DNA from 3 places in the Streptomyces sp. NPDC044984 genome. Region 1 is predicted to be linked to each of the others. Evidence: riboswitches for the same ligand, from Rfam matches in the RefSeq annotation. Region 1 holds a riboswitch; each other region holds the start of a gene.
The links. A riboswitch is a leader RNA that binds a small molecule or an ion and turns the genes downstream of it on or off. The one in region 1 is predicted to bind cyclic di-AMP.
Positions count from the first base shown of each region.

Region 2: another riboswitch for cyclic di-AMP. It lies ahead of AB0A94_RS36250 (peptidoglycan DD-metalloendopeptidase family protein); the one in region 1 lies ahead of AB0A94_RS00725 (transglycosylase SLT domain-containing protein).
Region 3: another riboswitch for cyclic di-AMP. It lies ahead of AB0A94_RS12445 (transglycosylase family protein); the one in region 1 lies ahead of AB0A94_RS00725 (transglycosylase SLT domain-containing protein).

Region 1 covers NZ_JBEZBE010000001.1:144,034-151,695, forward strand. The annotation lists gene AB0A94_RS00705 (polysaccharide deacetylase family protein) at 63-857, opposite strand; gene AB0A94_RS00710 (glycosyltransferase) at 854-2,140, opposite strand; gene AB0A94_RS00715 (GNAT family N-acetyltransferase) at 2,157-3,242, opposite strand; gene AB0A94_RS00720 (HAD family hydrolase) at 3,450-4,322, shown strand; gene AB0A94_RS00725 (transglycosylase SLT domain-containing protein) at 4,286-4,765, opposite strand; cyclic di-AMP (ydaO/yuaA leader) riboswitch at 4,771-4,939, opposite strand; gene AB0A94_RS00730 (polyprenyl synthetase family protein) at 5,511-6,521, shown strand; gene AB0A94_RS00735 (DUF2092 domain-containing protein) at 6,764-7,662, shown strand, end outside.
Region 2 covers NZ_JBEZBE010000058.1:5,091-12,752, reverse strand. The annotation lists gene AB0A94_RS36270 (nitronate monooxygenase family protein) at 1-376, opposite strand, end outside; gene AB0A94_RS36265 (alpha/beta hydrolase) at 623-1,411, shown strand; gene AB0A94_RS36260 (MBL fold metallo-hydrolase) at 1,694-2,887, opposite strand; gene AB0A94_RS36255 (SGNH/GDSL hydrolase family protein) at 2,979-3,764, opposite strand; gene AB0A94_RS36250 (peptidoglycan DD-metalloendopeptidase family protein) at 3,970-4,911, opposite strand; cyclic di-AMP (ydaO/yuaA leader) riboswitch at 4,916-5,077, opposite strand; gene AB0A94_RS36245 (alpha-galactosidase) at 5,392-7,464, opposite strand; gene AB0A94_RS36240 (tyrosine-protein phosphatase) at 7,636-7,662, shown strand, end outside.
Region 3 covers NZ_JBEZBE010000009.1:84,576-92,237, forward strand. The annotation lists gene AB0A94_RS12420 (NAD(P)/FAD-dependent oxidoreductase) at 1-63, opposite strand, end outside; gene AB0A94_RS12425 (Ppx/GppA phosphatase family protein) at 506-1,447, opposite strand; gene AB0A94_RS12430 (DUF501 domain-containing protein) at 1,444-1,977, opposite strand; gene AB0A94_RS12435 (septum formation initiator family protein) at 2,007-2,486, opposite strand; gene eno (phosphopyruvate hydratase) at 2,597-3,877, opposite strand; gene AB0A94_RS12445 (transglycosylase family protein) at 4,111-4,830, opposite strand; cyclic di-AMP (ydaO/yuaA leader) riboswitch at 4,835-5,003, opposite strand; gene AB0A94_RS12450 (transglycosylase family protein) at 5,209-6,231, opposite strand; gene AB0A94_RS12455 (cytochrome P450) at 6,429-7,662, opposite strand, start outside.

The sequences.
Region 1 (7,662 bases):
CAGCTCGTGTGCGGCCCGGCCCGTCCCGGCCCGTCCCGCGCGCATTCCGGCCCGTCCCCCGGTCAGCCGGCGAAGGAGGGGCCGCGCAGGACGGCGCGGGCCCGGCGGTACCACCGCCAGCCGACGGTCTGCGGCCCGTCCCGGTAGGGGGCGGTCCGCGCGCCGTCGCCCGCCAGCCAGGCCGCCACGTCGGCGACGGTGTGGCCGCGGCGGACGATCAGCCGGGCGATGCGGTAGCGCTCGTCCCGGTCCGAGCTGAACGCGTGCCGCACGGCGGTCGCCGTCTCGTAACCGGCGCGGGAGGCCATGGCGCGCACCCGGGGGCTGTTGTAGCCGTGCGGATAGGCGAGGTGGGGGACGGGGTGGCCGAGGGCGTCCTCCAGCACGGCCTTGGAGTCGAGCAGTTCGGCGCGCAGCCGCCCGGTGGTCAGGGTGTCGAGCTGGGCATGGGTGACCGTGTGGCTGCCGATCTCCATGCCGGAACGTTCCAGCTCCACCGCCCGGTCCAGGGTCATCATCGGGGCGGGCGGCAGCAGACTGCGGCCGCCCGGGGCGATGGCGCCGGTGGTGAGGTACGCGGTGGCGGGCAGCGCGCGTTCGGCCAGGGCGTCGGCGGTGGGGCCGGGCAGGTCGGCGAAGCCGTCGTCGAAGGTGAGCAGCACCGGCCGGGGCGGCAGCGGGGCCCGGCCGGTGAGGTGCCCGGCGAGGGCGCTGATGGTGACGGGCGTGCGGCCGCTGTCCACGACGGCGTCGAGGTGGGCCGCGAACTCCTTGGGCGTGACGGTGAACTCGGCGATCCAGTCCGGCGGATCGTCCATGACGGCGTGGTAGAGGAAGACGGGTATGGCCGCGGTCATCCCCTCCCCCTCCCCGGTGCCCGCCGCGCCCGCAGATATCCGAGCGGCCCGTACAGCATTCCCCTGCGCTGCAGCCGCGACAGCCGGCGCGGCCAGGGGTGGGTGCGGGTGTCGTGCGCGCCCGGAGCGCCGCCGCCGTCCGTGTCGCGCACCTCGGTCAGCGCGCGGGCGTGCGCGAGGCCGCGCGGCAGCCGGGCGAGGAACGCCGGCAGCAGCGCGGGCCGGTTGACCAGGATCGCGGTGAGGTAGGCGGTGAGGCCGGCGCCGTAGCCGTACGCCTGGGTCTCCAGGTCGGCCCAGGTCTCCCGGTGGTGGTGCCACACCAGCGCCTGCGGCGTGTAGTGGAGCCGGTGCCCCTGGGCGAGGACGCGGACGAACCCGTACAGGTCGTCGCCGCCCCGGGCGGGCGTCCCGGCGCCGGTGGCCGGGTCGAAGCCGCCGACGGCACGCAGCACGTCCGTGCGGAAGGCCATGTTCGCGCCGGAGCCGAAGCGGCCCGCGGTGAAGGGGAACAGCGGCTCGTCGCGGGGCGGGTCCTGGGGGTCGTACGTCGTCGGCGTGAAGCCCTTCGCGAAGCCGCCGTGGCCCTCCAGCAGGACCTGGGCCGGGGTGCGCAGCCGGGCGGGCAGGATCAGGCCGGTGGCGCAGCCGAGCCGGGGGTCGGCGGCGAAGGGCGCGGTGAGTTCGGTGAGCCAGCGGGGGTCGGCGACCACGTCGTCGTCGGTGAACGCGATCACCTCGCCCCGCGCCACCGCCAGCCCCCTGTTGTGCGCGACGGCGAGTCCGGGGACCGGCTCGCACACGTACCGCACCCGCTCGCCGTACTTGCGTTCCACCAGCTCACGGGTCTCGCCGGTCACGGGCGCGTTGTCGACGACGACGACCTCGAACCGCGGGTGCTCCTGCGCGAGCAGCGAGTCCAGCGCCCGGGCGAGCTGCCCGGCCCGCTCCCGGGTGGCCACGACGACCGAGGCGTACGGCGGCTCCCCGCCGCCCCCCACCGCCACGGTCCCCGGCGCCACGGCCTCCACCACCACCCCGGTGGCCGCCTCCGTCAGCACCGCCCGCGGGTCCGCGCCCTCCGGTACCCGTGCCAGCAGTGTCCCCACCGGGCGGCCTGCCCGTCTGACCAGCAGGAACACCTCTCCGTGGGTCACCGGCGGGCTGCCCGGGCCGGGTCTCAGCACGGCCTCGGCGCCGTCCAGGTCCAGTTCGGCGACCTGCACCGCGCCGATGGCCAGGAAGCGCCGGATCTCCTCCTGCGTACGCGCTCTTCGGAACACCTGTCCTCCCCCCTCCTCACGACCGGCGCAGCCGTGCCGCGCCCTTCAGGGTCCGCGCCGCCAGCGCCGCCAGACGCGGACGGGCGCGGACGAAACCGTGCGCGCGCCGCGCGGGTTCGCGGCTCAGCCAGTGCAGCGCGGCGCCCGCGCCCGGACGGGTCGCCGCCCCCTCGTAGACGGCGAGTTCGCCGGTCTTCAGCGAGTCCTTGTACTCGGCCGGACCGCGCCCCAGGTCGAGCATCCCGATGCCCTCGGCCGCCGCCGCCTCGGCCATCCGCAGATGCAGCACGAGACCGGGCGAGTACTTCGCGAACTCCGGGTCGTACGCCGGGAACCAGCAGGCCAGGACGGACGCCGACCGCAGCCCGAAGTGCGCGGCGACGGGGCGGTCCCCGACGTACAGGACCGACAGGGTGCCCGTGCACTGGGCGGCCCGGGTCCCGGCGAGCCGGTCCACGAGCCGGGCGATCCACTCCCGCGCGAACCGGTCGCGCCGCCCGGTCCTGCGGTACTGCGCCGACTTCCACCCCATCAGCGCGCGCAGCACGGCCGGGTCGCGCTCGTCGAAGACGAACCGCACGGCTCCGGCCCGGCGGCCCAGCCTGCGCTCCTTGGCCAGCGTGGTCTTCAGGAACTTCGGCGACCGGGCGCGCAGCACCGACTCGTACGCCTCGTAGCCCTTCTCCACGTCGATGACGTACGTGGCGTGCTCCTCGGCCGCGTACGGCACGAACAGCTCCTGGCCGGCCTCCAGGTTGTCGAAGGCGAAGCTCGACACCGAGCAGGCCCGCAGCAGTTCACCCGTCTCCGGGGCGGCACCGGGGGCCAGGACCGCGCCCTGGCAGTCCGACACCCCGAGCGCGATCGCCCGGCCCTGCCCCAGCACCCCCCGCTCGTACGGCAGGAAGCCCGCGGGCTGCCCGCCCGCGTACAGCACGGCGATCCGGGCCCGCGGCCGCACCCGGGCCGCGGCGATGCTGAACTCCGGTTCCATGAACGGGTTGCGCGGTGCGTCCGTCGCGGCGCGCAGTTCCCGCCAGCGCTCCCGTTCCCCCTCGCCGAGCTCCTCGGGCCTCAGCACGCGCACGCGTCCACTGCTCACCTGACCCCCCGATCAAGTCCCCCCTGGACTCCTGGAAGGTACCGCCCGGGACCGGGCGGACGGTAGATAGCGGACCATGTTCTTGCCAAACGGGGAAAGAGTCCTGAACCGGTCCTTACCCGGCGTCGAGAGAAGGGGAACCGCACCGAAAGCGAACGCAAACGGGCGCGGTGAATCGGACCGTCGGCTTGTCCGTATTCTCTGATCATGGCCGCACCCACCGATTGTTCGCTCATCGCCACCGACCTGGACGGGACGCTGCTGCGCGGCGACGACACCCTCTCCGACCGGTCCCTCGCCGCGCTCGCGCGTGCGGAGCGGGCCGGCGCGCGGCACCTCGTGGTGACGGGGCGCCCGGCCCCCAGAGTGCGGCCGCTCCTGGACGACCTCGGCTGCACGGGGCTCGCGGTGTGCGGGCAGGGCGCGCAGGTGTACGACGCCGGCGCGGACCGGCTGCTGTGGTCCGTGACGCTGGACCGGGAACTGGCGGAGACCGCGCTCGGCAAGATCGAGGCCGAGGTGGGGGAGGTGTACGCCGCGGTCGACCAGGACGGGGTCGACGGGCTGACGCTGATCGAGCCCGGCTATCTGATGCCGCACCCGACCCTGCCCGCGGTGCGGATCGAGCGGCGCGGGGAGCTGTGGGACCGGCCGATCAGCAAGGTGCTGCTGCGCCACCCGGACCTGTCCGACGACGCGTTGGCGGCGGCGGCCCGGTCGGTGGTCGGTTCACTGGCCACGGTCACCATGTCGGGGCCGGGCACCGTGGAGCTCCAGCCGTGCGGGGTGACCAAGGCCACGGGACTGGCGCTGGCCGCCGAGCACCTGGGGCTGAGCCCGGCGCGGACGGTCGCCTTCGGCGACATGCCGAACGACATCCCCATGTTCGACTGGGCGGCCCACGGCGTCGCCATGGCCAACGCGCATCCCGAACTGAAGGCGGTGGCGGACGAGGTCACCACGTCGAACGAGGACGACGGCGTGGCCGTCGTCCTCGAGCGACTGTTCGGCGGGGCGAGGACGCTCGCCCGTCAGCGGGTGGCTCAGTACGCGCCGAAGACGTTGTCGATGGAGCCGTAGCGGTCGGCGGCGTAGTTGCAGGCCGCCGTGATGTTCGCGACCGGGTCGTACGGGTCGAAGGCGGTGCCGGGCACGTGGTAGGCCGCGAAGGTCGGGTCGATGACCTGCAGCAGGCCCTTCGAGGGGGTGCCCTTGGCGGCGTTGGAGTCCCAGTTGTTGATGGCGTACGGGTTGCCGGAGGACTCGCGCATGATGTTGCGGTGGATGGCGTCGTAGCTGCCGGGGATGCCGTGCTGCGCCATGATGTCCAGCGACTCGCGGATCCAGCCGTCGAGGTTGTCCGGGTACGCCGTCGCGGGGGCGGCAGCGGTCGTCGTCGGCTCGGTGGTGGCCGCGGCGGCGCCGGTGGCGCCGAACAGCGGCAGGGCGACCACGGCGACGCCGGTGCCGGCGACGGCGAGGGAGCGGACGAGGCGGCGGCGGTGCTGACCGAAAGCAGGCATGTCTGGGTTCCTCTCCTACGCCTGCGAGGTGAGCTGTCGGGTTCGGGCGGGAGAGTGCCCGGCCGTGCCCCTGCGGGCATGGCTTCACCCCTAGCCGTTCCGGCGCGTGTCCGGTCCGGCGGCTTACCTGGGTCCCCCGCTCCTGCCGTTCTGAGTGATCGTCGTGGGTTGATGCGGGCGGCGGCAGGATTAGGCGTCCACCCGGCAGGCCCGGAACGTATGCGAGAGCACATGTCGGGAACAAGTGCGGATCTCACACAAGGCGCCGTTTGATCTTGCAATGGGTGTTTTGGGATGCTTGATCCTTTGCGAGTGCCAAGGGTCAACTCGGTGCCCTGGAAAGGGAGAAGGCGGGTGGCGGCCGGTGGTGGGGGTGCCGGGTCGCGCGTGACCCACTTCACTGGGGGTCGCCGGTGAGCGCATTTTTCGCCAAGGGGAATTCGCTCAGCATTTGCGGCAAATCGGACGCCGGGACGGGCAGGATGGTCCGCGTGATGGGTCGCGGCCCGGGAGGCGGGCCGGGGGCCGGGTCGAGGAGTGGATCGCCGCCTCCGGGAAAGTCGGAGAATGTCCGTTGTTATCGAATGGTCAAAAGCACTCCGCTCCTGCTCCCGTACCGCCCTGCCCGTAACCCCGGGCGCTGACGGTGATCGAAACGTGACCGGATACGCTGACTTGAGTGAAGGCAGCGACCTATCGACATTCCGTGTAATCGCCAGTGGACACCAGCAGACAGGAGACCCTCGTGACCGTCGTCGGGCCGTTCGGGCTGAGCGTGCGGGACCAGGCTCTGGAAGCCGATGTCCAGGCCGGAATGGCGGCTGTCGAGGAAGGGCTGCTCGAGGCCACCAAGAGTGAGGTCCCCTTCATCACGGGAGCCGCCCAGCACCTGGTGCGGGCCGGCGGCAAGAGGTTCCGTCCGCTGCTGGTGATGCTCGCCGCCCAGTTCGGCGACCCCTACGCGCCCGGTGTCGTGCCCTCGGCCGTGGTGGTGGAGCTCACCCACCTGGCCACGCTGTACCACGACGACGTGATGGACGAGGCCGAGGTGCGGCGCGGCGTCGACAGCGCGAACGCCCGCTGGGGCAACTCCGTCGCGGTCCTCACCGGGGACTTCCTCTTCGCGCGGGCCTCGCACATCCTGGCCGACCTCGGTCCTGAGGCCGTGCGGGTGCAGGCCGAGGCGTTCGAGCGGCTGGTCACCGGGCAGATCCTGGAGACCGCGGGACCGCAGGACGGCCGCGACCCGGTCGACCACTACCTCGACGTGCTCGGCGGCAAGACCGGCTCGCTGGTCGCCGTCGCCTGCCGGTTCGGCGCGATGATGTCCGGGGCCGAGGAGGCGGTCGTGGACGTGCTGACCCAGTACGGCGAGCGGCTCGGCGTCGCCTTCCAGCTCGCCGACGACGTCCTGGACATCGCCTCCGACTCCCACGAGTCCGGCAAGACCCCCGGCACCGACCTGCGTGAGGGCATCGCCACCCTGCCCGTGCTGCGGCTGCGCGAACGGGCGGCCCGGCTGGGTCTCGCCGACGACGTCGCCCTGTGCGAACTGCTCGACTCCGACCTCACCGACGACGCCCGGCACGCCGAGGCGCTGCGGCTGCTGCGCGTCCACCCCGCGCTGGAGCAGGCCCGCCGGGACACCGTGCGCTACGCCGAGGAGGCGCGCGCGGCGCTGGTCCCGCTGCGGGAGTGCGAGGCGAAGGCGGCGCTCGTGCAGCTGTGCGACGCGGTGGTGCACCGCGCGGGCTGAGCCGGCCCGGACTCCTCCGCGACCCCTACGGGGCGGGGGAGGAAACCGCCCTCCGTGTCATACCCCAGCAGTACGTGGAGTTGCGTCCGGGGTCTGACGAATCCGCCTGCCGGATTTGGTCAGATGGACCACGACGGACAACACCACTTCTCACCGGTTCGGGTGAGAATGGCGGCTCAGGGTGAGACTGGTGCGAGGACACGAGACGAAAAGCCGCCGCCGACCACGGAGGTAGGGCACACATGGCACCGTACGAATCCGACGACACGACGACCGCGGGGGAGGCCGGCGAGCCGCGCACGCGACGGCGCAGGGCCGCGCGGTACGTCGTCCCGGTCACGGTGATGGGAGTGGCGGCCGCGACCATCGGGCTCGTCCCCGCGATCGCCGACTCCGGCGACCCCGATCTGCCGGAGATCACCGCAGCGCAGCTGATAGAGAAGATCGCGAAGTCGGACGTCGAGCGGCTGTCCGGCACCGTGAAGATCACCACGGACCTCGGTCTGCCGGACCTCGGCGGACTGGAGAGCAGCCTCACGTCGGGCGCCGCGGGGCGGGGCGAGGACGGCGGCTCCTCGGCCGACCCGTCCGCCAAGCTCACCGAACTGGCGTCCGGCACGCACACCCTGCGCGTCGCGGTCGACGGCCCGGACCGGCAGAAGGTGTCGCTCCTGGAGAACGCCGCAGAGTACAGCCTGATCCACGACGGCGAGGACGTCTGGGGCTACGACAGCGCGTCCAACGAGGTCTACCACGGCACCGTCGACGCCTCCGGCGAGGAGCGTGAGCAGCGGCCTCCGGCCACCCCGAAGGACTTCGCCGAGGAGGCGCTGAAGTCGGTCGACGACACCACGTCCGTGACCGTCGACGGCACCGCCCAGGTGGCCGGCCGGGACGCGTACCGGCTGGTCGTCAAGCCCAGGCAGTCCGGCTCCACGGTCGGCGCGATCAGCATCGCGGTCGACCACAGGACCGGTATGCCGCTGAAGTTCACGCTCACCCCGGCGAGCGGCGGCGCGGCCGTCGTGGACGTCGGCTTCACCGAGGTGAGCTTCGACAAGCCGGCCGCGTCGACGTTCGAGTTCACCCCGCCCAAGGGCGCCGAGGTGACCGAGGACGGCGAACTCGACCACGGCCGGGA
Region 2 (7,662 bases), on a different contig from region 1:
CCGCCTGCTCGACCGTCGTCACCTGCTGCAGAAAGATCGCGCCGGCATCGTGGACGCGGGTCACCAGGTCACCCGGCTCGCCGAGCGCGAAGGAGAACACCGGTGGGGCCTCGGCGATCACCACGTCGAAGACCTCGGGGTCGAACGGCCGCCGGGTCATGTTCAGCGCGAACGGCCGGTCGGTGAGATCCCGCAGCCGGCGCACGTCGTCACGGACCTGCGCCGGCGTGCGCAGCGTGGTGGGGACACTGCCCAGCGCCCCGGCGTCGCTGACCGCCGCGGCAAGCCGCATGCTCTGCTGCCAGGGTCCTCCGAGCGGTCCTTGCACGATCGGCACCTCGATGCCCAGTACTCCGCACACCGGTGTCCGCAACATCGCGCCTCCATCCCGCGGGATCCGAGACAGGGATCGTCCCTGCCAAGCCTAGGCGTGACGGTTCCCGGCCACCTGTCGAACCGTGCGGGTGGACACCGCCCGGTCCGGAGGGCTTGCCTTCCGGATCGTGCCGGGTCCCGGTCACCGCGCCCGGAACCTGGGCCGCGGAAGAGTTGCCTGACGGACCACCGACAGGTGCTTCCGTGCACGGGTGCGCGTCCTGGACCGTCCCCCTACGATGCGGATATGCCGGACCTGGAACTGGTGTCACGGCGGCTCGGCAGCGGGCCTCCCCTGCTGGTCGTCCTCCAACTCGACCGGGACGGCTGGACGCCCGTCCTGGAGCGTCTCGCCCGCGAGCACGAGGTGGTGGCCGTCGACCTCCCGGGCTTCGGTGACAGCCCCCCGCTCCCTGGAGGGACCACGCCCACCGTCGAGGCGCTGGCCGCCGCAGTCGCCGAGTGGCTCCCCGGCGCCGGCCTCACCCGCCCGCCCGTCGCGGGGAACTCCCTCGGTGGGGCCGTCGCCCTGGAACTGGCCCGCGGCGGCGCGGTCGGCAGCGCCGTCACGCTGTCCCCCATCGGGCTGTGGACCCGCCCCGAGGCCGCCTACGCCCTCGGATCGCTCCGCGTCGCCCACGCGATGGCACGAGCCTGCGCCGAACGCCCTCACTGGATCGCCGGACACCCGATCGGGCGCACCGTGGCCTTCTGGCAGCTCGCCGCCCGGCCCTGGCGGATTCCGGAGGCGGCGGCCGCCGGCGCGCTGCGCAACCTGGCCCGCTCTCCCGGCTTCGAGCCGACGCAGCGCGCTGTGCGCGCCTACCGGTTGCGGGCCTTCACCCCGGAGGTTCCGGTCCCGGTCACGGTCGGCTGGGGCACCCGGGACCTGATGACCCCACCCCATCAGGCACTCAGGGCGGCACGGCTGCTTCCGGGCGCCCGGCACGTCTCGCTCAAGGGCTGCGGGCACTCACCGATGTCCGACGACCCCGAGCAGGTCACCCGGGTGGTGCTCGACACCGTCAGCGGCTGACCTGACGAAGGGCATCGGGCTGCCCGGGCGGCAGGGTCCGGGCAGGGCCGTCCGGACCCTGCCGCCCGGGCGGCCCCCTGCGGGCTCAGCGCCGCACAATGCGTGTGCGGACGACAACCCGAGACCGGCCCTCTGGCGACGGCAGCGGTCTGGATCACTGCGCAGCGACTTCACGCTCCCCCCGGGGCGCCCCGTCCAAGGCTCCCGGCGAACGATCCAGCCCCTCAGCCGGAAGACGCTCCAGCATCCGGAACATCTCCCTCAGCTCGTCCCCGACCGACGTCACCGCTCACCGGCGAGGTCGAGATCGCCCTTGCTCGTCTCGGCCGCCCCCTCAGTGATCCGGGGACGGCGCCACGGACTGGCGATCGGACCGGAGACCGCCCGCCACCACGCCTCCACCGGCAGCTCCCCCGCCGGCTCGAACGGCTCACCCGGCCGCGGGAACGCCACCGCCTGCCCGGCCTCCTCGGCCACGTCCTTCATCCACTCCCCCGGCTCCGCCCACGCGTGCGGCGCCAGGTTGAAGGTGCCCCAGTGGATGGGCAGCAGCACGCCGGCCGCGTCGCCGCCCTGCAGGTCGAGATGGGCCCGGACGCCTTCCTCGGGCGTCATGTGGATGTCGGGCCAGAAGTCCGAGTACGCGCCGACCTGGATCATCGTGGCGTCGAACGGGCCGTGGCCGGCGCCGATGTCCTTGAAGCCCTCGAAGTAGCCGGTGTCGCCGCTGTGGTAGATCCGGTGCTCCTCGCCCGCGACCGCCCAGGAGGCCCACAGGGTGTGCTGGGTGTTGCGCAGGCCCCGGCCGCAGAAGTGGCGGGCCGGGGTGGCGGTGAGGGTGAGTCCGCCGACCTTCGTCGTCTCGTGCCAGTCCAGCTCGCGCAGCCGCCCGGCGGACACACCCCAGCGCTCCAGGTGCGCGCCGACGCCGAGGGGCACGGCGAACAGGGTGTCCGTGCCGGCCAGCGCCTTGATCGTGGGCAGGTCCAGGTGGTCGTAGTGGTCGTGGGAGATCACGACGACGTCGACCGGGCCGAGCGCGGCCAGCGGCAGCGGCACGGGGTGCAGCCGCCGGGGTCCGGCGAAGGGGAACGGTGAGCAGCGCTCACCCCACACGGGGTCGAACAGGACCCGGTGCCCGTCGATCTCCGCGAGCACGCCGGAGTGGCCCATCCAGGTCAGGCGCAGCCCGGTGGCCGGCGGACGGGAGATGTCGGCCAGGGTGGTCGGATGCACCGGGATGGTGCCCTTCGGGGCGCGGCGGGACCGGGAGTCCTTGTCGAGGTAGATCTTCGCCAGGTCCCGCGTCGACCCCGACGGGCGGATCCGGGCAGCGCCCCCGGGGTTCTGGAACACGCCGTCCTTGAAGTGCGGGGATCTGCGGATGCGTGCCATGCGCTCGCCACTCGGGTCCGCGCCGAAGGCCACGGGCCGCAGGGCACGCGGCCCGGAGCTCTGGGAACGGGAACCGGCCACGGTACCTCCAGGTGGAGTCGGTCAGACAGTCCATTATGTGCGGCCGGTCCGGCACCGGGGTGCCGGACCGGCCTCGTCCGACGGGCGGCTCTCACGCCACCGAGGCGATCCGTACCTTGATGTCGTCCGGCGACAGCGTTCCCTTGGCGATCACGTGGTCGCCCGACGACTGCCCGCGCAGCCGGCGGCCGATCCACGGCACCAGGTACTCGCGGGCCCACTGGACGTCGTCCCGCCGGATGTCGAGGGTGCCGCGGGGCGGCAGGGGCGGCCAGGGCTGTTCGGGATCGGCGGGGACGTCCAGGCCGAGGGCCTGCCCGGCGCGGAGCGCGACACGGGTGTGCCCCTCCGGCGACAGGTGCAGCCGGTCGGCGTCCCAGGCCCTGCGGTCCTGGACGCTCCTGAGGGACCACAGGTCGAGCACCGGGCAGCCGTAGCGGTCGGCGACGGCCCGCACGTGCCCGTTGTACGTCGCGATCTTGCCGCGCAGATGCTTCAGCAGGGGCACGCCGCGGGTGTCGAACCCGGTCGTCACCAGCACCGTTCCGGACACCGCCGTGAGCGCGGCGATCGCCCGCTCGAACCGCTCGGCCACCTCGTCCGGGTCGCTGCCCGGGCGGAGGATGTCGTTGCCGCCCGCGCAGAACGAGACCAGGTCGGGGGCGAGTTCGACCGCCCTCGGCAGCTGGTGCGCCACGATCTGGTCCAGCAGCTTTCCGCGCACGGCGAGATTGGTGTACTCGAAGTCGCCCTCGGGCCGGAGGTCCGCGAGGAGCACGGCGAACCGGTCGGCCCAGCCGACGAACGCCCCGTCGGGGCCGGGGTCGCCGACGCCCTCGGTGAAGCTGTCCCCCACCGCCACGTACGACCCGATCACTGCTCTGCTGTCACTCTTCGAATCGTCTGCCACAACCGCTCATGATTCACCTTCTAATGTGACCTACGCGACCGTAAGGAAGGGTTGACGGACGGTGAGATAAGACACTCTCAAAATGTTGGCCAATTCCGGAATACGCCGAAGGCCGGACCCGGGGATCGGGGTCCGGCCTTCGGCGCGCGTGTCAGGAAGGTCGCCGCGGGGGTCAGCCGATGGAGACGCCCTTCGAGCCGAGGTAGGCGACCGGGTCCACGTCCGAGCCGTAGTCCGGGGTGGTGCGGATCTCGAAGTGCAGGTGCGGGCCGGTCGAGTTGCCGGTCGAGCCGGAGAGGCCGACCTGCTGGCCGCCGGTCACGGTCTGGCCGGCCGAGACGGAGAGCGAGGACAGGTGGGCGTACTGGGCGTAGTGGCCGTCGTCGAGCTGGATGACGACCTGGTTGCCGTACGCACCGGCCCAGCCGGCGGAGACGACGGTGCCCGCGCCGACGGCCTTCAGGGAGGTGCCGGTCGGGACGGCGAAGTCGACGCCGGTGTGGTAGCCGCTGGACCACATGCTGCCGGCCACCTTGTAGGCGGTGCCGAGCCCGGCGCCGGGCACCGGGGAGCTGTAACCGGAGGTGCTCGCGGCCTGGTCGGCGCCCGTGGTCTGGGTGGAGGTCTCCGAGGAGGGCTGCTCGGCGGACTGCTCCACCGGCTGCTCGGCGGGCTGCTCGGCCTTCTGCTCCGGGGCCTGCGGGGCCTTGGCGGAGGACGGCTTCTGCGGCGCGCTCGCGGCGGCCCCGCCGTCGACGGAGAGCTTCAGACCGGGGTGGATGAGCGCCGGGTCGTCACCGACGGCCTCGCGGTTGTCCGCGTAGAGCTTCTTCCAGCCACCGTCGACGTGCTCCGTCTCGGCGATCTTCGCGAGGTAGTCGCCGGCCTTCACGGTGTACGTGCGGGCCTCGTCGCCCTTCTCGGCGACGGTCTTCTGGCCGGCGGCGGAAAGGGTCTGGACGGCCTTTTCGGGGGCGGTCTGCGGCGTGGCGGCGTGCGCGCCGGTGGCGCCGAGGAACGGCAGGGCGAGTGCGGCGCCACCGGTTCCGGCGACGGCGATGGAGCGGGTGAAACGCTGGGCCTTGGTACGGCGGTGCTTACCCTTCGCGGGCATGACGAATTCCTCTCCGGCGCCTACGAGGTGAGCTGTCGGGTTCGGGCTGGAGATGCCCGGCCGCGCTGTCGCGCGGCTTAACCCCAAGCCGTCCCGGGAACCGGAACAGGCGGTCGTACCTGTGGGTCCCCCGCTCCTGCCGTACACGGGTCAGTGTGTGCGGGCTCCGGGCGGCGGCAGGATTAGGCGTCCGTCCGGATCGGTGGTGAACGTAAGCGACCCGGACGCGAAGGGACAAGCACGGAGTTCACCGCGAACCCGTTTTCCGTGATCCAAAGGCGGAATTGACGTCACCGAGCGTCAGCCGGGATTCCCTTTCCCGCGCGAATTCCCTTGCCATCCACCAGAATTACGTGAGCATGGCGATAACACATCGTCACGGATATGACGATGCTCACGCACCCCCTCCCCATCTCCCTCCCTTTCGGGGCGCGTTATGGCGAAACCGCCCAATCGGACAGAACACCCGAATCGGGAGAATCACAGACGCCGCAACCGCACCACCACGGCGTCCAGATCTCCCCGCAGACCGATGCGCAGCCCATGGTGCAGCAGGAGGGCACCTCGGTGCGTTTCGCCCGTTTCGCGGCATTCGTACGAGGCTTCCGGGTCGAGGCCGCGCAGCCGGAGGGCCGGGACGGGCTCCCCGTGGTGCTGCGCCTGGAGGCAGGCGAGGACGACGGTCTCGTCGCCGAGGACGTACTGCACCGCGCTCAGCCCGCCCTCCGGCGGGCGCAGCCGGTACAGGTCGCCGCGCTGGACGACGGGCCGGATCTCCTTGTAGAGCGCGACCCACTCCCGCGCCTCGGCGAGCTCCTCCTCGGTCCACCGCGCGAGGTCGCCGCCGACGCCGAGCACCCCGGCCATGGCGCTGACGAACCGGAAGCGCAGCGAGCTGACCCGCCCGTTGAGCATCGCGTTCGGGCTGTCGGTGACCCAGGCGGCCATCACCCGGGCAGGGTGGAGCTGGCTGAAGCCGTGCTGGATGGCGAGCCGGTCGAGCGGGTCGGTGTTGTCCGAGGTCCACACCTGGTCGGTACGGGAGAGGACCCCCAGGTCGATCCGCCCGCCGCCGCCCGAGCAGGACTCGAAGGCCACCCCCGGATGGGCCGCCCGCAGCCGGTCCAGCAGGGCGTACAGGCCTCGCACGTGGTCGGTCCACAGCCGCTGCGGATACGGGTCGTCCGGCCAGCCGGCGTCGCTGAAGCAGCGGTTGAAGTCCCATTTCACGTAGTCGACGGGGGTGCCGGAGAGCAGCCCGTCCAGCCGCTCCCAGAGGTACTCCCGGACGTCGTCGCGCGCGAGGTTGAGCACGAGCTGGTTGCGGAACTCCGTGCGCCGGCGGTCCGGCTGGAACTGCACCCAGTCGGGGTGCGCCCGGTAGAGGTCGCTGTCCGGGTTGACCATCTCGGGCTCGACCCAGATGCCGAACCGCATCCCGAGCCCGTGCACATGGTCGGCGAGGGGTTTCAGGCCGCCGGGGAAGCGGCCGTGGTTGGGCGTCCAGTCGCCGAGCCCGGCCCGGTCGCTCGTCCGTGCCCCGAACCAGCCGTCGTCGACCACGAACAGTTCGACGCCCATCGCGGCGGCCCGCGCCGCGAGCTCCCGCTGCTGCTCCTCCGAGATGTCGAACCCGGTGGCCTCCCACGAGTTGAACAGCACGGGCCGGTCCCGGTCCGCGTCCGGGACGACGTGCGTCCGCTGGTAGGCGTGCCAGGCACGGCTGGCGCCGCCGAAGCCGCCGTCGCTCCACAGACCGGCGAAGACCGGTGTGACGTACGTCTCCTCCGTGCCCAGCATCAGCAGGCCGGAGTCGTCGTGCCCCGCGCCGCCGGTGATCTGCACGCGCGCGTCGGGGAGTTGGGCGACGCAGATGCGCCAGGACCCGGACCAGCCGAGGGCGCAGCCGTAGACCTCGCCGCGCTCCTCGGTCGCGTCGGTGTCGAGCGCGACCCAGGGCAGGTGCTGGTGTCCGGTGTGGCCGCGGCGGCTGCCGACGACCTTCTCGCCGTAGGTGAGCGGGGCGCGGGTCAGCCGGGACTCGGCGGCCCAGCGGCCGTGCAACTGGGACAGCCGCCAGTGCTCGCGCTCGGGCAGGGTCCAGGTGGCGGAGTCGGCGCGCAGGAGTTCGGCCGCGGGTCCCCGGTTGTGCAGGGTCACCCAGCGCTCGACCACGTCGTCGCGCATCCGGTAGTGCAGGGTCACGGTCAGTCCGCCGTCGCGGAAGCGGAGACGGAGTTCGCCGTCGTCGCTCTCGTGGCCGTCGAAGGCCCACTCGGTGCCGCGCCGCCCGTCCGCGGTGCGTACGGACAGGGCGGGCCGGACGAAGCGGGGGCCGCCCTCGACCGGGTACTCCTCGCGCCCGTCCAGGCGGGACTCGAACGGCCAGTCGTCCGGCAGCGGGCGCGCGGCGAGGGCCTCCGCGTCGGCGAGCGCGATCCTCGGGCCCCAGTGCAGATGCACCAGCTCGTCGCGGTCCGTGACATGGAGCGCGTAGCTGCTGGCCGGCCCCGACAGGAGCCAGGTACGACCGTCTTGGGAGACCTGCGTCACCGAACCTCCAACATACCCGAACAGATGCGATCAGACACCAACATCATCAGGGTCGCGGGGGTGTCCGGGCAATGCCTGTGGACAACTCATTGCCCCAGGCAGGCATGTCGTATCGTCAAGTGGTGCCCGTCGGCGAGCCCCGCCGGCGGCGCCGAGTGGGAGGAGTCCTTCGTGACGCAGCAGATCCCGTCGACCGAA
Region 3 (7,662 bases), on a different contig from region 1:
TGCGTACAGGCCTACGTACCCACCGCCTACTACGAGGATCCTGGGACGCTCCGTGGTGCTCATGCCATCGAGTATCCACCCGCCCCCGGGGGGTACCTCGTGCGCCCCTTCACAAGCTTCGAGAGGGCCTGTGTTACCATCCCCGGCTTCTTGATCCAGATCACAGCGCGAAGTGGGAACCGACACCCCGCGCGGGACGTTGTCAATGCCGCGTGAGCTGCCTCTCTGCCCGCCGACGGGCGATGTGAGGCCGACCCGCGAGCCTTCGCGGTGACCCCCGGCAAGGCACCCGCCACCACCTTCTGAACGTGTTCAAAGGGGTGTTGAGGGCCCGAATGGGTCAACTGGGTTGAGTTCTTCGTCCTCCCGGGGCCAATTCCTTGTGAAGAACTTCACGAACTTTCCCGGCGGGGCCCCGCCGAAGGGCCCGAAAGGCCCCCCGGAGGCCGCTCAAACGCCGTCCCGACCGCTCAGCGGAGTGCTCCTGATCAGCGGAGAGAGGGGGCTAGGCGATGGACCAGGCGATGCCGTCGAGGATGTCGTGCTCCGACACCACGACCTCCTCCGCACCGATCCGCTCCATGATGGCCAGGAGGACCAGGGCCCCGGCGCCGATCACGTCGACCCGGCCCGGATGCATGGAGGGCACCGCCGCGCGCTCGGCATGGGTGGACCGCAGCAGCCACTCGGTGATCTCGCGGACGCGGTCGCGGGAGACCCGGGAGTGGTGGATGGCCTCGGAGTCGTACTCGGGGAGGTCCTGGGCGATCGCCGACACGGTCGTGACCGAGCCCGCCAGGCCGACCAGGGTGTGCGCCTCGCGCAACGGGACCGTCTCCTCGGCGTGGTCGAGGGCGGCCTCGATGTCGACGCGCATCGCCGCGATCTGCTCCTCGGCCGGCGGGTCCGTCACGGCCCCGTCCCGCACCAGGTGCCGCTCGGTCATCCGTACGCATCCGACGTCCACGGAGCGGGCGGCGCGGACGTGGTCGTCACCGATGACGAACTCGGTCGAGCCGCCGCCGATGTCCACGACCAGGAACGGGCGGTGCAGGTCGGTCCGGCCCGTCAGCTCCCTGGTGGCCCCGGTGAAGGAGAACTCGGCCTCCTGGTCACCGGTGATGACCTCGGGCTCCACGCCCAGGATGTCCAGCACCCCGCGCACGAACTCGTCGCGGTTCTCGGCGTCGCGGGAGGCGGAGGTGGCGACGAAGCGCAGCTGCTCCGCGCCGTGCTCCTTGATGATCTCCGCGTACTCGCGGCAGGCGGCGAACGTCCGCTCCAGCGCCTCGGGCGCCAGTCGGCCCGTACGGTCGACGCCCTGACCGAGCCGGACGATCGTCATACGGCGGTCCAGGTCCGTCAGTTCGCCCGTGTCCGGGTCCGCGTCGGCCACCAGCAGCCGGATGGAGTTCGTACCGCAGTCGACGGCGGCGACTCGGGTCACCGGTCCTCCTCCTTCACGGGAAGCGTCACGCAGGCGCCCTTGCGCCACCACTGGGGCAGCATCGCCAGCGCCTCGTCACCCAGCGGGTTGACCCCGGGGCCCGCGGCCAGCGAGTGGGCGACCAGCACGTGCAGGCACTTCACGCGGTCCGGCATGCCGCCCGCGCTGGGGAAGTTCTTCAGCTCCTCGATCTCGTCGCGGCGCCGGATGTAGTCCTCGTGCGCCGCGCGGTACGCGGCCGCCAGCTCGGGGTCGGTGGCCAGCCGCTCCGTCATCTCCTTCATCACGCCGTTCGCCTCCAGCGTGCCGATCGCGGAGTTCGCCTTCGGGCAGGTGAGGTAGTAGAGCGTCGGGAAGGGGGTGCCGTCGGGCAGCCTCGGCGCGGTCTCCACGACGTCCGGCTGCCCGCAGGGGCAACGGTGCGCGATGGCGCGCAGCCCGCGCGGGGGCCGCCCGAGCTGCTGCTTGAAGGCCTCGACGTCCGCGTCGGTGGGCTCGGTGCGCGGGGTCGTGGGCGGGGGCGTTTCCATACTGTCTTTCTACGGCTTTCTGCAAAGGGTCACTGGTCGGCGGCGGCGTCGGCCTTGTCGACGCCGTCCCAGACGTTCGCGTACCAGGGGCGGTCGGCGGCTTCGAGATCCGTGCGGGACTTGTCCGCCGCACCCGGGTCGATGACGATGTAGCCGGTCTCGCCGGGCATGACGTAGTGCAGCCGCCTGCGGATCTCCTGCTCGGCGTACGCGTCGTCCTGCCAGCGCGCCTTCATGTCGCGCAGCCGTTCGACCCGCTGGCGGGTCTCCTCCTGCTCCTGCCGGAGGTCGGCGATGTCCGCGCGCTGGGAGACGTACTGCCGCATGGGATAGGCGAGGGCGACGATCAGGGAGCAGACCACCAGGGCGAGCAGCGCGGCCCGGCCGGTCAGCCGGGAGCGGCGGGCCTGGCGCTTGGTCTGCGAACGGTAGACCCGGGCCGCGGTCTGCTCACCGATCAGCCGGATCCTGGTCGCGGTGGAGAAACGGTCCCGGTCCTTGACCGCCATGTTCCGCCTCCGGTTCGCCTTCGTTCACCTTCATACGTGCGTACGTCCCCGCACACGGTACGGGACCGGGTACGGGGACGTACGTACGACGCCGCCTACAGGAGCGGCGCTCAGCCCTTGAAGCGGGGGAACGCGCTGCGGCCGGCGTACACCGCGGCGTCGTCGAGGATCTCCTCGATGCGCAGCAGCTGGTTGTACTTGGCGACGCGCTCGGAGCGGGCCGGGGCGCCGGTCTTGATCTGGCCGCAGTTGGTGGCGACGGCCAGGTCGGCGATGGTGACGTCCTCGGTCTCGCCGGAGCGGTGGGACATCATGCACTTGAAGCCGTTGCGCTGGGCCAGCTCGACGGCGTCCAGGGTCTCGGTCAGCGAGCCGATCTGGTTGACCTTGACCAGCAGGGCGTTGGCGGCACCCTCCTCGATGCCGCGGGCGAGGCGCTCGGGGTTGGTGACGAACAGGTCGTCGCCGACGAGCTGGACCTTGTCACCGAGCTTGGCGGTGATGGTCTTCCAGCCCTCCCAGTCGTCCTCGAACAGCGGGTCCTCGATGGAGACGAGCGGGTACGCGTCGACGAGCTCGGCGTAGTACTCGGTCATCTCGGCGGCGGAGCGCTCCTTGCCCTCGAAGGTGTAGGAGCCGTCCTTGTAGAACTCGGACGCGGCGACGTCGAGCGCGAGGGCGATCTGCTCGCCGGGGGTGTAGCCGGCCTCCTTGATCGCCTCGAGGATGAGGTCGAGGGCCTCGCGGTTGGAGCCGAGGTTCGGGGCGAAGCCGCCCTCGTCGCCGAGGCCGGTGGCCAGGCCCTTGCTCTTCAGGACCTTCTTCAGGGTGTGGTAGACCTCGGCGCCCCAGCGCAGGGCCTCGGAGAAGGACTCCGCGCCGATCGGGGCGATCATGAACTCCTGGATGTCCACGTTGGAGTCGGCGTGCGAGCCGCCGTTCAGGATGTTCATCATCGGCACCGGCAGCAGGTGCGCGTTGGGGCCGCCCAGGTAGCGGAAGAGCGGGAGGTCGCTGGCCTCGGAGGCGGCGTGGGCGACGGCGAGCGAGACGCCGAGGATGGCGTTGGCGCCGAGCGAGCCCTTGTTGTCGGTGGCGTCCAGGTCGAACATCGCCTGGTCGATCAGGCGCTGCTCGGTGGCGTCGTAGCCGACGAGCTCCGGGCCGATCTGCTCGATGACGGCCAGGACGGCCTTCTCGACACCCTTGCCCAGGTAACGGTTGGCATCGCCGTCACGGAGTTCGATGGCCTCAAAGGCGCCGGTGGAGGCGCCGGACGGGACGGCGGCACGACCCGTGCTGCCGTCGTCGAGGCCGACCTCGACCTCGACCGTGGGGTTGCCTCGGGAGTCCAGGATTTCCCGGGCTACGACGACGTCGATGGACGGCACGAGCATCTCCTTCTTGGATGTGACGCGGGTGGGCAGGACCCCGGAGGGTCTTGCGAGTCCGAGCCTAACCGGCCCCGGGCGATCGGGCCGCCGGTCGCCCGCCCCATGGACAGAACCGAGAGTAAATTGTTTCCGAACGGAACAAAGCCGTTTCCGGAAACCCGGTCACAAAAACCCCGCCCCGGCGCGTACGGGGGAAGACGCACCGGGGCGGGGAGCCGTGGGGCAGCCGCTTACTTCAGGTGCAGCTGCTGGCCCGGGTAGATGAGGTCGGCGTCGTCGACGATGTCGTCGTTCAGCTCGAACAGCTCGGCCCAACCGCCCTCGACGTCGCGCTCGGCGGCGATGGAGCTGAGGGTGTCGCCCTTGACGACCTTGTACTCGCCGTCACCCTTCTCGACCTTCTCGCCGGTCGGGGTGGTGACGGTCTTCTCGGCCTTCCGCTCGGCCTGCTTCTCGGCGGCCGGACGCTCGGCGGAGCGGGAGGCCTTCTGCTCGGTCTCACGGGTCTCGGTGGAACCGGTGTCCTGGCTCTGCGAGGAGCCGGCCGAGGAACCGTTCGAGGAGGAGCCGGTGTAGGCGGCGTTGGACAGGCCCGTGCCGCAGACCGGCCAGGCGCCCTTGCCCTGGCCCGCGAGGACCTTCTCGGCGATCTCGATCTGCTGGGCCTTGCTGGCCTGGTCGGCGGTGGAGGCGTACTGCGTGCCGCCGTACGCGGCCCAGGTGGAGGCGGAGAACTGCAGACCGCCGTAGTAACCGTTGCCGGTGTTGATGGACCAGTTGCCGCCGGACTCGCACTGGGCGACGGCGTCCCACTCGGAGGCGGTGGCGGCGGAGGCGCTGCCGGCCGCCATCAGCGGGGCGGCGACGGCGGCGGAGGCGACACCGGCGACGGCGATCGCGCGGGTGGCCTTGGACGGACGACGGTGCTTGCCCTTGCCAGAAAACAGCATGGTTGGATCCCCTCACCGACGCCTGCGAGGTGAGCTGTCGGGTTCGGGCCGGTTGAGTTGCCCGGCCACGCCCCTCACGGGACGCGGCTTCACCCCAAGCCCGATCCGGTGTCAACCACCGGAAGGGGCACTTACCTTGGGTCCCCCGCTCCTGCCTGCGGCGCATGACGCGACGACTGTTCCCGTGCTGCCACTGGCAGGATTCGGCGTGGCGGCAGCCGGGGCCCGCGGTGGCGAGCGGTCACGACCGTAGGCACGCGATCCGCGGAATTTCAAAGACGATCAGGGCTTCTGAGACCTATCTCTCACAGCCTTTAAACCGGACATTTACCGCGAACCATGACGCCAACTGCCGCCGGGCCTACGCTCCTTCGGGCGTCACTTTTCGCCCGGTTCGACCCCGACCTCGAGCTCCTGGCCCGGCAGGATGAGGTCCGGGTCGGCGCCGACGACCTGCTCGTTCTCGGCGTAGAGCGACCGCCAACCGCCGCCCAGTTCAAGGGAGTCGGCGATGGACGAGAGGCTGTCGCCGGTGCGCACGGTGTACGAACCGTCGGCGGCATCGCGCGAGGCGTCGGTGCCGCGCGAGGCATGCCGGCCGGACGATTCCGGCGTACGGCCCTCCGCCTCAGCCTCCTCGGCACTGACACCGCGGTGGCGGCCGGTGCCGGTGCCTTCGGTGTCGGTGACCTCGGAAGAACCGGTGGTCTGCCCGGACTTGTCCGACTCGTCACCCTTGGGGGTGGCCGAGGCGGAGGGGGAGGTGCCGGATCCGTCGCCGGAGCCGGTGTCCGAATCCGTGCCCGAGCCGCTCGACTTGTCGGACTTGGCCGATTCACCGGCAGCACCCTCGCCGCCCTCCTCCCCCTCGGCATCGACCGACGGGTCGGACGTGGCCGACGGGGAGGACGAAGCGGACGGATCGCCGGAGTCCGACGATCCGGACGAGTCCGAAGAGCCGGAGGCACCGGAGGAGTCCGAGGTCGAGTCCTCCGCCACACCCGTGTCGATGTCGGCCGGCGCCGAGTCCTCGCCGAGGCCCGCCGTCAGTCCGCAGGTGCGCCATGCGCCGACCCCCTGGTCGGCGAGGATTCTCTCGGCCACGGCTATCTGCTGGCCTCGGCTGGCCTGGTCGGGGCTGGTCGCGTAGTCCAGGCCGCCGTAGTTCTCCCAGTCGTCCTGGGTCAACTGCAGGCCGCCGTAGTAGCCGTTGCCGGTGTTCTGGCTCCACGAACCGCCGCTCTCGCATTCGGCGACCCGGTCCCAGGTCGCACCGTCGGCCGCGCTGGCGCTACCGGCCCCGAGGAGCGGGATCGCGATGGCGGAGCCGGTCACTCCGGCCGCGACGAGGAGAGCCGGAGCCTGGCGGGGACGACGGTGCCGACCGTTTCCGGAGAGCATGCGGAAACCTTTCGCAAGACAGCAATGACCGGCGCGGCGAGTGGAACTCATGTGCCGCACTTGATGGGTGAACGTATCCGCAGACGATCACTTGTCACAAGTTCATGCCGCGCAGATCACGTGAAGATCACAGAGTTGAGAGCGTGTCATGTTTGCGCTGGCCCGCTCAGGGGCACAGCGGACGGCGGCCCGGTCCGTCACGTGCGCGGAGGAGTGAACTCCACCGGGAGCGTGCGCAGTCCACGCATGATGAGCCCGCCCCGCCAGCGGAGCTCGGCCGGTTCCACCGCGAGCCGCAGGTCCGGCAGACGCGTCAGCAGGGTGGCGAGCGCGGTCCGGCCCTCCAGACGGGCCAGCGGGGCGCCCAGGCAGTAGTGGATGCCGTGGCCGTACCCCAGATGCTGGTTGTCGCGCCGGCCGAGGTCGAGCACGTCCGGGTCGGCGAACCGCTCCGGGTCCCGGTCCGCGGCGGCGAGCACGACGAGGACGGGGTCGCCGGCCGCGATGCGCTGTCCGCCGATGGTGACCGGCTCGGTGGCGAACCGCCAGGTGGCGAGCTCCACGGGGCCGTCGTACCGCAGGAGCTCCTCGACACCGGTCTCCAGCAGCCCGTGCTCCCCGGCGGCGAGGGCCCGCTGCAGGCGGTCGCGCTGGTCGGGGTGGGTGAGCAGGGCGTAGGTGCCGTTGCCGATCAGGTTGACGGTGGTCTCGAAACCGGCGAACAGCAGGATGAACGCCATGGCGGCGGCCTCGTTCTCGGTGAGGTGCTCACCGTGGTCGGAGGCGCGGATGAGGCCGGAGATGAGGTCCTCGCCGGGGGCGGGTTCGGCGGGGAGCGCCTCGCGCTTGCGGTGGATCAGCTCGGCGAGGTAGCCGCGCATCTTCTTCACGGACCGGGCGACCCCGCCGCGCGGCCCCCCGCCGTGGCGGATCATCATGCCCGCCCAGTCCCGGAAGTCGTCCTGGTCCTCGCGCGGGACGCCGAGCAGGTCGCAGATGGCGTAGATGGGGAGGGGGAAGGCGAACTCGTGGATGAGGTCGGCGGAGCCGTTGTCCGCGAACCGGTCGATGAGCCCGTCGGTGAGTTCCTGCACGCGGGGCGCGAACTCGGCGACCCGGCGCGGGGTGAACGCCTTGCTGACCAGCCGGCGCAGCCGGGTGTGGTCCGGCGGGTCGATGTTCAGCAGATGCGTCATCAGCTCCGCCTGGCGCTCCCCGGGGATACCGGTCTTGCCCTTGGCGTGCGCGGGCTCGTCGTGGTGCGCGGGGTTCTTGGACAGCCGGTTGTCGGCGAGGATCTGCTTGGCATCGGCGTACCGGGTGACCAGCCACGCCTCCACCCCGCTGGGCAGCCGCGTCCTGCGCACGGGTTCGTGCTCACGCAGCCAGGCGTAGGCGGGGTAGGGATCGGCGGCGAACTCCCAGCTGAAC